3 regions of the Methylibium sp. T29-B genome follow, and region 2 is predicted to be linked to each of the others. Evidence: riboswitches for the same ligand, from Rfam matches in the RefSeq annotation. Region 2 holds a riboswitch; each other region holds the start of a gene.
The links. A riboswitch is a leader RNA that binds a small molecule or an ion and turns the genes downstream of it on or off. The one in region 2 is predicted to bind cobalamin.

Region 1: linked by a shared signal. The riboswitch ahead of Y694_RS25745 (TonB-dependent receptor) and the one ahead of Y694_RS06415 (bifunctional adenosylcobinamide kinase/adenosylcobinamide-phosphate guanylyltransferase) in region 2 are both predicted to bind cobalamin.
Region 3: linked by a shared signal. The riboswitch ahead of Y694_RS16235 (TonB-dependent receptor) and the one ahead of Y694_RS06415 (bifunctional adenosylcobinamide kinase/adenosylcobinamide-phosphate guanylyltransferase) in region 2 are both predicted to bind cobalamin.

The regions. Positions count from the first base shown of each region.
Region 1 is NZ_AZSN01000050.1:82-3,348, forward strand. Features, by position in the region: partial or broken gene Y694_RS10180 (IS630 family transposase) at 303-1,204, shown strand; cobalamin riboswitch at 1,254-1,515, shown strand; gene Y694_RS25745 (TonB-dependent receptor) at 1,710-2,270, shown strand; gene Y694_RS25750 (TonB-dependent receptor domain-containing protein) at 2,352-3,267, shown strand, end outside.
Region 2 is NZ_AZSN01000025.1:33,520-36,786, reverse strand. Features, by position in the region: gene Y694_RS06420 (Tn3 family transposase) at 1-1,492, shown strand, start outside; cobalamin riboswitch at 1,787-2,054, shown strand; gene Y694_RS06415 (bifunctional adenosylcobinamide kinase/adenosylcobinamide-phosphate guanylyltransferase) at 2,197-2,745, shown strand; gene Y694_RS06410 (CbtB domain-containing protein) at 2,878-3,066, shown strand; gene Y694_RS06405 (CbtA family protein) at 3,079-3,267, shown strand, end outside.
Region 3 is NZ_AZSN01000123.1:1,115-4,381, forward strand. Features, by position in the region: gene Y694_RS16235 (TonB-dependent receptor) at 1-1,982, opposite strand, end outside; cobalamin riboswitch at 2,052-2,299, opposite strand; gene Y694_RS16240 (hypothetical protein) at 2,348-2,584, shown strand; gene Y694_RS16245 (cell division protein ZapA) at 2,581-2,907, shown strand; RNA gene ssrS (6S RNA) at 2,945-3,126, shown strand; gene Y694_RS16250 (EVE domain-containing protein) at 3,160-3,267, shown strand, end outside.

The DNA.
Region 1 (3,267 bases), on a different contig from region 2:
ATGCGGCACGACTCACGGTAGGAAGAACCCTCAACGACACTATGAGCAGGAGGCCCTCGGGCAACCTGCGCACCTAGAGCGAGGCAGCTTCCACGACGGAAAGATGCACGGTGGTGACCAACCCACGGATATCAGTCTGATCCATCGTCGCAGCAACAGACTTGTGCCGCATCACCCCAGGCCGCTTGCCTATGAATCCATCAACAGATTGACTAAAGCGACCATATCAGTGTCCCGTTCCGTTAATGCGTGGCATATGTCTTGCGTCGGCTTTCGGTATCTTTGGGGCAGGAGACTCCGACATGCCGACGGCACGACCGAAGGCTGAACTCGTGCTCACCGAGGCCGAACGTTCTCAGCGGAGTTCGATGGCGCGCTCGCGCTCGATTCCCGCGTCGCTGGCGCTGCGCGCGCGCATCGTGCTGGCTGCGGCCGAGGGCGAGCCGAACAGCCAGATCGCCGAGCGCATGCAGATCACGGGCGCGACGGCCGGCAAGTGGCGAGGCCGCTTCATCGAGCGTCGCATCAACGGCCTGTACGACCGGCTTCGTCCCGGCAAGCCGCGCACCATCGATGACGAACGAGTCGCTGAACTGATCACCAAGATGCTGCACACCAAACCCGCCGGTGGGGCGACGCACTGGAGCGTGCGCAGCATCGCCGCGGAGACGACGATCTCGCCCACGAGCGTTCATCGCTTCGCTACTTCAAGCTGCTGGGCCTTCACCCGCATCGCAGCGAGTCGTTCAAGCTGTCCACCGATCCGTCTTTCATTGACAAGCTGCGCGACGTCGTGGGCCTGTACCTGAACCCGCCCGACAACGCCTTGGTGCTGTGCGTCGACGAGAAGAGTCAATGCCAGGCGCTCGAGCGTGCGCAGCCGCTTCTGCCGATGAGCTTCGGGTATGTCGAGGGCGTCACGCACGACTACGTTCGCCACGGAACAACCACACTGTTTCCGGCCTTGAACGTGCTCAACGGGGCGATCCTGGCCGAGTGCAATCCGCGCCATCGGCATCAGGAGTTCTTGGCCTTTCTGCGCTCGATCGACAAGGCCGTGCCGACCGAGCTCGACGTGCACTGCGTCGTTGACAACTACAGCAGCCACAAGCATCCCAAGGTCAGGGCCTGGGTGGCAGCGCGCCCGCGCTGGCACATGCACTTCATCCCAAGCTACAGCTCTTGGCTGAACCAAGTCGAGCGTCCCGAATCGAGCCCGAGCGTAGGGCTACTTGCTTGATTTTGCGAGTACGGTATACACTAATAGCGTTGGTGCTCGTCAAGGCGTTCCGCTGAGACAGTTCAACGGGAATCAGGGAGGGAATGGCCCGCATGGCCGGCCCCTAACCTGAGCTGCCCCCGCAACGGTAAGCGGACGGCAAGCCATCATGGATCCGGCTTGTCGGCTCGTGACTCAATGCCACTGGGTGTGCATCGCCTCGCGCGATGCGATCTGGGAAGGCGTCACGGGTAGTCTCCGTCAGCCGGATACCGGCCAACGAGGTGGCGCTCCGCGCAGTCGGCGCGCCGTAAGGCGCAAGGCCGCGGGGAAGCGGCAGGGCGCGGTTGGCTCATCTTCTTTCGCCATGACATCGACTGCCTCTGGCCGTGCGCTTCGCGCCGTCGCCGTTCTCGTCCCGTTCTCCCCTCTCTTCGCTTCACCCTGCGCCTTCGCTCAGGCTTCGTCGCCCGCAACCCTCGAGCGGGTCGTGGTCACGGCCAACCGCACGCCGCAACCAATCTCTTCCGTGCTGGCCGACATCTCGGTCATCGACCACGAGGACATCGAGCGCAGCGGCGTCATCGGCGTGGCCGATCTGCTGGCACGCCTGCCCGGCATCGAGTTCGCCCGCAATGGCGGCCCGGGCACATCCACGAGCCTCTTCATCCGCGGCAGCGAAACGCGCCACACCGCGGTCTACATCGACGGCGTGCGCGTCGACTCGCAGTCCACCGGCGGCGCCGCCTGGGAACAGATCCCGCTTGATCAGATCGATCGCATCGAGCTCGTGCGCGGGCCGGCGGCCGCGGTGTACGGCTCCGATGCCGTCGCAGGCGTCGTGCAGCTCTTCACCAAGCGGGGCAGCGGTCCCGTGCGCTCCAGGGCTTCGCTGACGCTCGGCTCCTACAACACGGTGCAAGGGCAGGTCGGGGTCAGCGAGTCGGCCGATGCGCTGAACTACTCCCTGTCCGCTGCGCACGGCCGCAGCGACGGCTTCGATGCCACCAAACCCGGAGCGTTCGGCCACAACCCCGACAAGGACGGCTAGACGCGCAGTTCCGTCCAGGGGCGCGTCGGCTACCAGATCAACGCCGAACACCGCATCGATGCGTCGCTGCTCGCGAGCAAGTTGAAGTCCGGCTACGACGGCTCGGCCACCACCGACGACCAGAACCGCCACACGCTGCGCACCGCCAACGTGGCCTGGCAAGGCAAGTGGAACCCCGACGCGACGACCCGGCTGCAGCTGGGCCAGACCAAGAGCACCTACGAGACGCAGCCCAGCTTCTACCGCACGGAAACCACGCTCGACGACGTCACGCTGCTGCACGAGCGGCGCGTGGGCAGCAACTGGTTCACCGGCACGGTCGAGCGGCGCAGCGACGAGCTGTTCAATCCCGCCACCGCCTTTGGCGCGGCCTTTGGCGGCAAGCGCCATCAGGACGCCATCGGCCTGGGCTGGCGCGGTGACTTCGGCGACCACAGCCTGCAGGCGCATGTGCGCCGCGACCAGGACAGCGAGTTCGGCGGCAAGAGCACCGGCAGCCTGGCCTGGGGCTGGGTGTTCATGCCGCAATGGCGCGTGACGGCATCGGCCGCTACGTCGTTCCGCGTGCCCACGCTGTACCAGCGCTTCAGCGAATACGGCAACGCCTCGCTGGTGCCCGAATCGGGCCGCAACGTCGAGCTGGGCCTGCGCTGGGCCGCCGCGGGCAGCGAGGCCAGCCTCACGGCGTGGCGCAATAAGATCACCAACCTGATCGCCTTCGGCTCGCCGGGAGCCTGCGTCAGCGCGTTCGGCTGCTACCAGATCGTCGGACACGCCCGACTGGAAGGCGTGACGCTCGCGGGCCGCACCCAAGTGGCCGGCCTGACGCTGCGCGGCTCGCTGGACTGGCACGACCCGCGCAACCTCGACACCGACAAGATCCTGCAGCGCCGCGCCAAGCGGCTGGCGACCTTTGGCGCCGAGACGCTGCTGGCCGGCTGGACGGTGGGCACCGAGGTGCAGGCGGCGGGGCTGCGCTACGAGAACGCTGCCAACA
Region 2 (3,267 bases):
CTGGACAAGCACCAGGGAACAACACCATCAGATCCTCGGCCTGCCGGTGCAGGCGATGGCGTTTCTGGAGCCTATCCTGGCCGGCATGTCCGTGGGCCTGTCGGCGCTGGCCGAGGCCGCCGATCAGGGACACGTGGAGATCGGCGCCGACAAGCTGCTGCACCTGCCGCCGATTCGTCCGCTGGACGAAGAGGTCGAGCCGCGAAAGACAAGGGAGGCCGTCTTCAAACACATTGGCCAGGTGCAGCTTCCAGACCTACTGATGGAGGTCGACGCGGCGACGCATTTCAGCGAGGCGTTGCTGGCCCGCCGACCCTCGTCAAGCAACGAGCTGTTGGCCGCTTATGGCGCCCTCCTTGCCCACGGCACCGACATCGACGCCAAGGGCGTGGGCTCGATGATCCCGGGCATCGACGCGGCGCACATCGCCACGGCGATGCGGGCCATTGAGTTCAGCGGCAGGCTGCGCCGGGCCAACGAACGTGTCTCGGAGTACCAGAACGCCGTGCCGATCGCCGCTTTGTGGGGTGACGGCAGCAAGGGTTCGGCCGACATGATGGCCTTGGACGCCAGCCGGCACTTGTGGACAGCACGGGTGGACCCGCGGCGGCGCACGTATGCCGCCGGCATGTACACGCACGTTCGCGACCGCTGGGGTTTGTTCTACGACCAGCCCATTGTGCTGAACGAACGACAGGCCGGCGTGGCCGTCGAGGGTGTCGAGCAGCACAACCGCGCCGAGGACCGCATCCGCATCTCGTTGCTGGCCGTGGATACGCATGGCGTCACGAACGTGGCCATGGCGATCGCCAAGCTGCTGGGTTTCGACCTGTGCCCGCGTCTGCAGGACCTGAGGGAGCGCAAGCTGTTCGTGCCCAGGGGGTGGCCGGTGCCGGAGAGCCTGGAAGTCGTCACCGTGCGCAGGATATCGGTCAAGGCGATCGAGCGTGGATGGGACGACCTGGTGCGCCTGGTCGCCTCCATTCGGGCCGGCAAGGTTTCTGCGGCGCATGCCATCCACGGCCTGGGCTCGGCCGCCGTCGGCGATCCGCTGCATCGCGCCGCGGAACACCTGGGGCGCTTGCTGCGAACGCTGTTCTTGTGCGACTACCTGGCCATCCCGGACTATCGGCGCGAGATTCACACGCTGCTCAACCGAGGCGAATCGGTGCACCAGTTGCAACGAGCGATCCACGGCGGACACGTGGCGCATGACCGAGGCCGGCGGCGGCAGGAGATGGTGGCCATCTCAGGCGCTCATGCGCTGCTGACCAACATCGTGCTGGCCTGGAACACGAACCGCATGGACGGCGTCGTGGCCCGCCTCAAAGGTGATGGCGTCGGGATCGAGGAGGACTGGTTGCGGCGAATCGGGCCGGCGCACTTCTCGCACATCAACTTCCGCGGCACGTTCAGGTTCAACCTCGAGAGGTATGCGGACGTGCTGGTCGAGCGCGCTGCCGGCAGGGTGGCAGCCCAGCCTGACCGATGAAGCGTGACCCCGCTGGTGGACCGAACCGGAACCGGCTGCGGACGTGGAACGTCGGCAAAGGGGCGATGCGCTGACCCGTCGGCTGGGGCCGCGCTTTGTGCAGCTGACGACCCCGAGCTGTAATCCAAAGCATTCAAAGAAGCGCCCGGAAGTGGACTCAGAAGGCGCCGTGTGCCGAAAGCCTTGGTGTAATGCGCCACCAAGTAGATGCGCATCCATGGGGACTCGAGACACATCGTCGATAAGATTGCGTGAGGATCCAGCTACCGACCGCGGTCACGACTAAAGGCCTTCCGCTATCATGAAGGCGTTGGTGCTCGCTTTGGCTTTCCAGCCAAAGCAGTTCAACGGGAATCAGGAAGGGCAGCGCCGTAGTTCAAAGCGGATCTGCGGCACCGCCCCAACCTGAGCTGCCCCCGCAACGGTAAGCGGACGTGAGCCTTGTGCTCACCGCTCGTGTCTACAACCCACTGGGTGCGCGCTGCGAAAGCGGTGTCGCCTGGGAAGGGAACACGAGTCGTCTCCGCCAGCCCGGATACCGGCCAACGAGGCGGTGCGCCGTGTAGACGGCGCACCTTGAGGTGCGTGCCCGCGGGGAAGCGGGCGAGCACGGTTGGCACGGCGGTTCCATCATGGCTCGTATTCTCTTCAGGTCGCATTCGGCCTTCGTCATGCTGCGCTGCTGTGGGCGTTGAGGCCTGCACATGCACGAGCTGATCCTCGGCGGCGGCAAGAGCGGCAAGTCTCGTTGTGCGGAGTTGCGCGCGAAAGACTGGCTGCAAGTTTCCGGGCAACGCGCGCTGTTGATCGCGACGGCAACGCCCGGTGACGACGAGATGCGCGAACGCATCGCGCGTCACCGTGAGCAGCGCGCGTTGCACGTCCCGGATCTGCAGACCCTGGAAGTGTCAGACGATCTGCCGGCTGCGTTGCGCGAGTGGTGCGCACCCCAGAGGCTCGTGATCGTCGACTGCCTGACCGTGTGGTTGACGCAGCGATTGATGCCGATGGTGGGGCCGCGGCTGGATGAGCCGACCTGGCTTCAGCAGCAGGCGGACCTGTGCGATGCCCTGCGCAATGCAATGGGGCCTGTGGTACTGGTGTCCAACGAGATCGGCATGGGCGTGGCACCGCTGGGCAGTGAGGTGCGCCGCTATCTTGATGCGCTGGGCACACTGCACCAGCTCGTGGCCACCTTCTGCGAGCGCGTCACGCTGATGGTGGCCGGCATCGAGATGAAGGTGAAGGAATGACCGCGACCAACGCTTTGCGTTGCTGCGCGCTGCTACCCGCCTGCGGGTCGAAACACACAAACACCGGGGCGCCCAGGGGCGCAGTGCCACGGTCGCAATAGCCCGCCAGCCCACTCACCCAAGGAACCATTCATGAACATGCCGACCTACGTTCCCGCTTCAACGCCCACCCACACCGCGGTGCGCGGTGTGTTGCGCCAACTCGCTGCTGCCGGGGCACTCGGCATGGCGGTGCTGTACGGCGTCGCGTTTGCCGACAGTCCGCTGGCGCACAACGCTGCGCACGACGTGCGCCACATCACCGTCAAACCCTGCCACTGACAGGAGACTGCCATGTTGTTCCAACGTTTGATCTGGTGTGCGCTAGTCGCAGCCCTGTTCGTCGGCAGCGTGCAGTTCGCGGTGCAGCGCTGGCAGGCGGTGCCCCTCATCCTGGCCGCCGAGGTGTTCGAAGACCAAAAAGCCGCGCCGGTGGCGGCGGTGGCGCACGAACATGCTGCCGCTGCCGAGAATGAACACCAT
Region 3 (3,267 bases), on a different contig from region 2:
GATGCCGCGAAGGTGCGACCCGCCTCCGGGTAGATCGAGGTCGTTTCGCCGCCGGCCGTGCACCCGAAGGCCTGCGTGTAGTACTTGCGGTCCGTCAAGTTGACCACGCCGAGCGCGAACTCCGCCTGCGTCCAGCGATAGGCGTAGCGCAGGTCGGCGGTGGTGCGACCCGGGATGCTGCAGACGTTGGCGAAGTCCGGGCTCTGCGAGGACACGTAGTTCACGATCGCATCGAGCTTGTGCGCCGGCGCGGGCGTCCAGTCGGCCCGAAGGGACAGCGTGCGCTCGGGTGTCAGCGGCACATCCTGGCCGTCGTAGGCGCCCTCGGTGAAACGGGCCCGCCGCAGCGCGCCGTTGACGCGCAGGTTCAGCGCCTCGGTCAGCGCCTGCGCCAGTTCGAGCTCGACACCCTGCCGGCGCGTCGGGTCGAAGTTGACGTTGGCGCCGAACGGCCCGAACGGTCCGACGCCGTTGGGATCGAAGCCGATCTCGTTCTTCAGCGAGCTGCGGTAGACGCGCAGCTCGGCGCTGCGGCCGGCAGCACGCCAGCGCACGCCCAGTTCGGTGTCGCGTGAAGTCTGCGGCCGCAGCGGCACGGCCGGATTGGTGAAGCTGAACTCGTCGACGTTGGCGAGGCGGAAGCTGCGGCCGACCCGGCCGTAGACCGCGCTGTTCTCGGACAGCGGCTGCAGCACGCCCAGTTCCCAGGCGCGCTGGCGGTCGTCGATGCGGTCGACCGTGCTGCTGACCGCCTTCTCGATGCGCTCGGTGCGCACGCCGGCGCTCAGGCGGGTGCCGCCGCTCAGCGTGAGGTCGTCCTTCAGGTAGTAGCCGGTCGAGGACTGCTCGCCCACCGAGCCGAAGGCGCCCAGCACCGTGCGTTCCCATTCGTTGCGATCCACGCCGAACACCACCGCGTTGACGACCGACGCGAACTGCGTGCGGTTGCGCACCCGCAGCGAGTAGTTCTTCGCGTCGACGTCGTAGTCGTAGGCGAAGGCCCCGTTGCGGCTGCGCAGCTCCTTGTCACGCCAGCCGGCGTCAAGGCCGAGTTGCCAGTCGCCGCCGAGATCGGCCTCGGCGAACACGCCACTGCGCGTGTTGCGGATATCGGCGTGGTCGTTCGGTGCGGTGGTCTGGCTCGGGTCGGCGGCATACTGCGCCGCAGTCAGCGCGCCGGGCAGCCCGGTGTCGAGGTCGTCGTAGGCATGCCGCAGGCCGACGCGCAGCCAGTCGTTGCGCCACTGGCCGGTGAGCGATGCGCCCTCCGTCTCCGAACGGAAGTTGTCGCGATGGTTGTCGGTCGTGCGGCGGTTGGCGGCCGCATCCAGCGAGAAGCCACCGGCCTCGAGCGTGGCGTCGGCGCGCAGGTCGCGCAGGCGATCGCTGCCGGCGGCGGCGTACACGCTGGCCCGGTTGCGGCGAGCTGTTCCGTGACCCGCCTTGGTGGTGACGATGATCACGCCGCCCGTGGCGCCCTCACCGTACAGCACGGTGCCGCTGCCGCGCAGCACCTCGATGCGCTCGACCGAATTGATCGGGATGCCGGCCAGCCGCGTGCCGCCGAGGTCGCCCTCGTTGATGCGGATGCCGTCGAGGATCACGACCTGGTTGTTGTCGGACGTGGTGCCGAAGCCGCGCAGGTCGAGGGCGTAGTCGCCACCGCCGTAGAGGTCGAGCCGACCGGGCACGCCGAGCAGCTTCATCACGGCCTCGTTCACCGTGGACACGCCCGAGTCGGCGATGTCCTGGGCGGTCAGCACGCTGACACCGTACGGCAGCGTCGCCGAGTCCTCGACGAAGCGGCTGGCCGTGACCAGCACCGGCGGCAGCTTGCCCGCCTCGGTGACGGGCGCGGATTGCGCGCTCGCGATGCCGCTGGCGAAGCCCAGCAGCGACAGCATCAACAACGGCGCATGCGGCAGCGCCCCGAGGCGAACAGGAATGCGAGGCGCGGTGGCCTCGAAGGGAGTGGCAATCATGGAATGACCAACGATGAAATCGTGCGCGCCAGCTTCCCCGCGGGCGCCCACCTCATGACGCGCCGCTTGCGCAGCACGCCTCCCGTTGGCCGGTATCCGGGCTGGCGGAACGACCCTCGCGACCTTCCCAGAGCCGGAGACTCCAGTGGCATGTGCGCGAGAGCGGAAACGTGAACGCAGGCGTTCTGGCTTCGTCCGCTGACCGTTGCGGGGGCAGCGCAGGCTGAAGGAGCACCCGGTGGGTCCCCCTCCTCTGCTTCCCGTTTAACTGCGCCGGCGTGAACGCCGGCATGAGCACCAACAGCCTGCAGTGTAAGCGCGGCCCGGGCCGCCCCCTACAATCGACGCGTGCAGTGAGGAGAGGCATGGCGACGATCGAAGAACTGGCCGAACGCGTGGAGCGGTTGCTGCTGCGGCACCAGGAACTCCAGCGCACGCACGCGCTGACCCTGGAGCAGCTGGCCGGCGTCAATGCCGAACGCGACTCGCTGCGCTCCCGCCTCGCCGCCGCCCGCCAGCGCGTCGAGGCCCTGCTGGATCGCCTGCCGGCCAGCGAACCGGTCGCCGAGGCCGGCCCGGAGACCGGAAAGACCGCCGAATGAAGCAGCTCGAAGTCACCATCATGGGCCAGAGCTACATCCTCGGCTGCCCCGACGGCGGCGAACGGGCCCTGCTCGAGGCCGTGGGCAACGTGGACCAGGAGATGTGCGCGATCCGCGACGCCGGCAAGGTGCGCGCCCGCGAGCGTATCGCGGTGCTCGCCGCGCTCAACCTCGCCTACCAGCTGGCCGAGCGGCCGCTGGCGGCGGCGACTCCGGCGCGCAGCGCCGGGCAGGCCGCGCCGGACCCTGCACACGGCATCGACATCGAGGCCCTGATTGGGCGCATCGACGAGACCCTCGGGCGCGACGGTCAATTGCTCTGAAACGCCGGTTCGTCAGCGCTGGCGGCGTACACTGATCTCGTCCGTCGCGTTCGCGGGAGTTTTATATTTCCTTGAACCGATGCTCATATGAGCCCGGGCTTGGAACATTGCGAAGCGGGCGTGATCGTCTCGCGTCAGATGAACCCGAAGCTTCGTTGACCTCGCCCACCTGAACTCCCCTGGGTTCAGGAATGCGACTCCCGGTTCGCGGCGGACACCTTTCCCCGTTGCCCTTCCCGACCTGCTGCCGCCATGGCGTACTGGCTGATGAAGTCCGAGCCCGACGAGTGCTCGATCGACGACCTGGCGCGCGCGCCGGGCCGCAAGCTGCCGTGGACCGGCGTGCGCAACTACCAGGCG